One region of the Enterobacter cloacae complex sp. 394I7 genome, then DNA from elsewhere that is predicted to be linked to it. Evidence: predicted binding sites of a transcription regulator. Region 1 holds the regulator's gene; the other holds the start of a gene.
What was found. The regulator PurR, encoded in region 1, represses purine synthesis genes. The targets are predictions, from matches to a motif close to CANGCAAACGTTTGCNTG.
Positions count from the first base shown of each region.

Region 2: the regulator PurR is predicted to act here: its motif matches at 1,259-1,276, upstream of carA (glutamine-hydrolyzing carbamoyl-phosphate synthase small subunit).

Region 1 is NZ_JBXWCR010000001.1:892,691-894,894, forward strand. Features, by position in the region: gene punR (DNA-binding transcriptional activator PunR) at 1-488, shown strand, start outside; gene purR (HTH-type transcriptional repressor PurR) at 505-1,530, opposite strand; gene cydH (cytochrome bd-I oxidase subunit CydH) at 1,828-1,917, shown strand; gene AC2FAP_RS04375 (MFS transporter) at 2,081-2,204, shown strand, end outside.
Region 2 is NZ_JBXWCR010000003.1:170,078-172,281, forward strand. Features, by position in the region: gene carA (glutamine-hydrolyzing carbamoyl-phosphate synthase small subunit) at 1-1,040, opposite strand, end outside; gene dapB (4-hydroxy-tetrahydrodipicolinate reductase) at 1,495-2,204, opposite strand, start outside.

The DNA of each region.
Region 1 (2,204 bases):
CAGAGATGGCGATCGGTGCCACGCAGGCGATCCCGGTTGGGGGACGCTTTGCCTTTCGCGACATGGGCATGCTCAGCTGGAAATGTGTGGTGGCAAGCGATCATCCGCTGGCGGCCATGGACGGGCCGCTCAGCGACGAAACGCTCCGTAACTGGCCCTCGCTGGTGCTGGAAGATACCTCGCGTTCGTTGCCCAAACGCATTACCTGGCTGCTGGATAACCAGCGACGGGTGGTTGCGCCGGACTGGGAATCCTCAGCAACATGCCTCAGCGCAGGGCTGTGCGTTGCCATGGTCCCTGGCCATTTTGCACGGCCCCGAATCGACACCGGTGAATGGGTTGAACTGACGCTGGAAAATCCTTTTCCGGATGCGGCCTGTTGCCTCACCTGGCAACAAAATGATGTGTCGCCCGCAATGGCCTGGCTGCTGGATTACCTGGGAGACAGTGAGACGCTTAACCGGGAATGGCTACGGGAGCCAGTATAACTGGCCCCGTAAAAGATTAACGACGATAGTCGCGGAACGGGCCATCCGCAACGGAACGGCGTTCGATAAGACGCGGGTGAACTTCAATAGACTGAGACTCTTCACGCTTGTTGACGATCCTGTCCATCAGCATATTGAAGGCCGTTTCACCCAGCGAGTCTTTTGGCTGGTGGATGGTGGTCAGCGCCGGGGTAAAGAAGCGCGCGTTGCGCACGTTGTCATACCCGATCACGGAAATGTCCTGCGGCACGCGCAAACCCAGTTCATCGGCGGCACAGAGAGCACCCATCGCCATAATGTCACCGCCACAGAAAACGGCTGTCGGGCGATGCGGCTGGGAGACAATCTGCTGCATTGCGCGGTAACCGGATTCCGGTTCAAAGTCACCCTGCACGATCCAGTTTTCCGGCACGGTAATCAGCGCCTCTTCCATCGCTTTCATAAACCCGGCCAGACGCCCGGCTCCGGTGTTGCGCTCCAGTGGACCCGGGATCACACCAATCTCACGGTGACCGCGTTCAATCAGATAACGGCCTGCCATATAGCCGCCTTCAAACGCGTTATCGATGACGGAGTCGGTGAAGTCTGCACGTGCTTCGCCCCAGTCCATGACCACCATAGGAATATGGCGGTACTCTTCCAGCATGGAAAGCACGGACTCCGGATACTCTGAACACATCACCAGCAGGCCATCCACACGCTTTTGTGCCATCATGGAGAGATAAGCGCGCTGTTTTTCAATGCTGTTCCACGCGTTGCCCAGAATCAGGGTATAGCCTTTCTGGAAGCAGTTTTTCTCGACCGCTTCAATGATCTCGGCAAAATAGGCCGCTTCACTGCTGGTAGCCAGCAAACCAATGGATTTGGTGTGATTAACTTTGAGGCTGCGCGCCACCGCACTCGGTGAATAGTGTAATTCTTTGATTGCCGCCCAGACGGCGTTGCGCGTCTCTTCCGCCACAAAGCGGGTTTTGTTAATTACATGTGATACGGTTGTAGTGGAAACGTTTGCGCGTTTTGCTACGTCTTTAATTGTTGCCATTAAATGTCACTCCAGACCATATCCTAAACTCCTGAAAAACTTGAAGGTAAACGTTTGCCTTCTCTCACCCTTATCACGCAATCTTGAATTGCGGCACGCCGGGAAAACGACACAGGACGTCAGGAGGGGGTCAATGGCCGGTACGCTAATAAATTTAGCGTGGAATTTTGTCCTATCTTGATGAAAAGGGGAAGAGCTAAAGTGGTTATCAGTTTAAATCCAGGAAGATTTTTGAACTAAACTGTGTAAAAATGAGCAGGCTCACTTTTCGTGGGGAGATTAAAAGGAGAAAAATTGATGAGCTACGATCTGAAGTTTTCGCTGGTGACCACCGTTATTGTACTGGCTCTGATTGTTGCGGCGGGTCTGACGGCTGCATTGCATTGATTTACACGGAGGGAGAGCTCTCTCCCTCTCAGTTTTCCTGATTGTTACGCCTGCGGCAAAAATCTTTTGCCAATTTGTTAACTTCTCATTTTTTGTGATTGATGTCATGCTTTCGGCTTCTTTGTTCTGTGTCACGACATGACACGGCATCCGGAGTTGACGCATGAAAATCAATTTTCCCCTGCTTGCCCTGGCGATTGGCGCTTTTGGGATTGGCACCACTGAATTCTCCCCGATGGGGTTACTGCCTGTTATCGCCCGGGGCGTGGATGTTTCTATCCCGGCGG
Region 2 (2,204 bases), on a different contig from region 1:
GCTGGCTTATCGGTACGATGAATCCCCTGCAGGGTGCCATCGAACAGAGACTTGTGGGTCACGCGCAGGTTAGCCGGCATTGACGCCTCATCCACTGCGAAGCCGTGGTTCTGTGCCGTAATCATTACCGTGTTGTTATCGATATCTTTCACCGGGTGGTTCCCACCGTGGTGACCGAACTTCATCTTCACGGTGTTGGCACCGCTCGCCAGCGCCAGCAGCTGATGACCCAGACAGATGCCGAATACCGGGATATCGGTTTCCAGGAAGGATTTAATGGCGTCGATAGCGTAATCGCACGGTGCCGGGTCGCCAGGACCGTTGGACAGGAAGATACCGTCCGGATTCATCTTCAGTACCTCTTCAGCAGAGGTTTTCGCCGGGACAACCGTCAGGCGGCAGCCGCGGTCGACCAGCATACGCAGGATGTTGCGCTTGGCACCAAAATCGTACGCCACCACGTGGAATGGCAGGTCGCTCTCTTTTTTCGCTTCCGGCAGGTCTCCCGCCAGCGTCCAGCTTCCCTGCGTCCAGCTATAGGCTTCTGCTGTGGTCACTTCTTTCGCCAGGTCCATGCCGTTCAGACCCGGGAAAGCTTTCGCTTTTTCCAGCGCCAGGGCTGCATCGAGGTTATCTCCTGCGATGATACAACCGTTTTGTGCACCCTTCTCGCGCAGCAGACGCGTCAGCTTACGGGTATCGATATCAGCAATCGCCACGATGTTATGGCGCTTCAGGTAGGAAGAGAGGTCCTCGGTATTGCGGTAGTTGCTGGCAATCAGCGGCAGGTCGCGAATGACCAGGCCTTGCGCATGTACCTGAGAGGATTCTTCGTCAGCAGCATTGGTGCCGACATTGCCGATATGAGGATAAGTAAGAGTAACGATTTGGCGAGAATAGGAAGGATCAGTGAGGATTTCTTGATAACCGGTCATTGAAGTATTGAAAACGACTTCCCCAACCGCCGAACCCGTTGCCCCTATGGCCCGACCGATAAACTGGGTTCCGTCTTCCAGAACCAATAGCGCTGACTTAATCAAAACACCCTCCAGAGAATATTCACTCACTTTATCTGCATATTAATTCATAACCGCGTCATGAATCAATGCAAATGTGTTGCCAGCGGATTTTTGGCAAACGGCGGCATTCTGGGGATTTGGTGGCTAAAAGTCAACTTAAAACGGAGATTTGTCATATTCTTTTGCGAGCCTGAGAGAGCCAGGAGAGCTTAAGCGGCAAAAAGATCAGGTAAATCACTGCGGAAAACGCTTGCGCAGCAAGTTTAATGGGAAAGGCCGCTTCGTGGCATCAAAAAGTGGACCAGACGGTCAAAATTTACATCCAGATAACACAAAACACGAAGAAGAGATGAACTTTAGCTTGTAAATTCAGAAAATCATGATGAAAGACATAAAATAAAAGGGCAATAAAATATTGCCCTATGCAATCAAAGCATTACGACTGCAATAACCACATCACGATGGGTAATAACGGTTACAAATTGTTGAGATCGAGCACGTCTCGCATATCAAAAAGACCCTCTTTCTTGCCTTTTAACCACAAGGCGGAGCGTACAGCGCCATTTGCAAACGTCATCCGGCTGGATGCCTTATGCGTAATCTCGACGCGTTCCCCAATATCGGCGAACATCGCCGTATGTTCGCCGACGATATCGCCCGCGCGGACGGTAGCAAAACCAATCGTGCCGGGAACACGTTCACCGGTGTGCCCTTCACGGGTGTAGACCGCGCAGTCTTTCAAATCTTTATCCAGTGCATGAGCAATCGCTTCCCCCATCGCCAGCGCCGTACCGGATGGCGCGTCGACTTTATAACGATGGTGCGCTTCAACAATCTCAATGTCGGTATAACTGCCCATGACCTTCGCTGCCTTCTCCAGCAGCTTCAGCATGACGTTCACCCCCACGCTAAAGTTTGCGGCGAAGACAATCGCAATCTCGTGTGAGGCATCCTGAATGGCCTGCTTCCCGGCATCATCAAAACCGGTGGTGCCGATCACCATTCCTTTACCGTGCTGACGGCAAAATGCCAGATGCGTGAGCGTGCCTTCCGGACGGGTAAAATCGATGAACACATCAAAGTCATTTTTTACCGCCTCCAGGCTGCTCTGCACGGTAACGCCTGTCTTACCCGCGCCCGCCAGCTCACCCGCGTCAGCGCCAAGCAACGATGAGCCGTCACGCT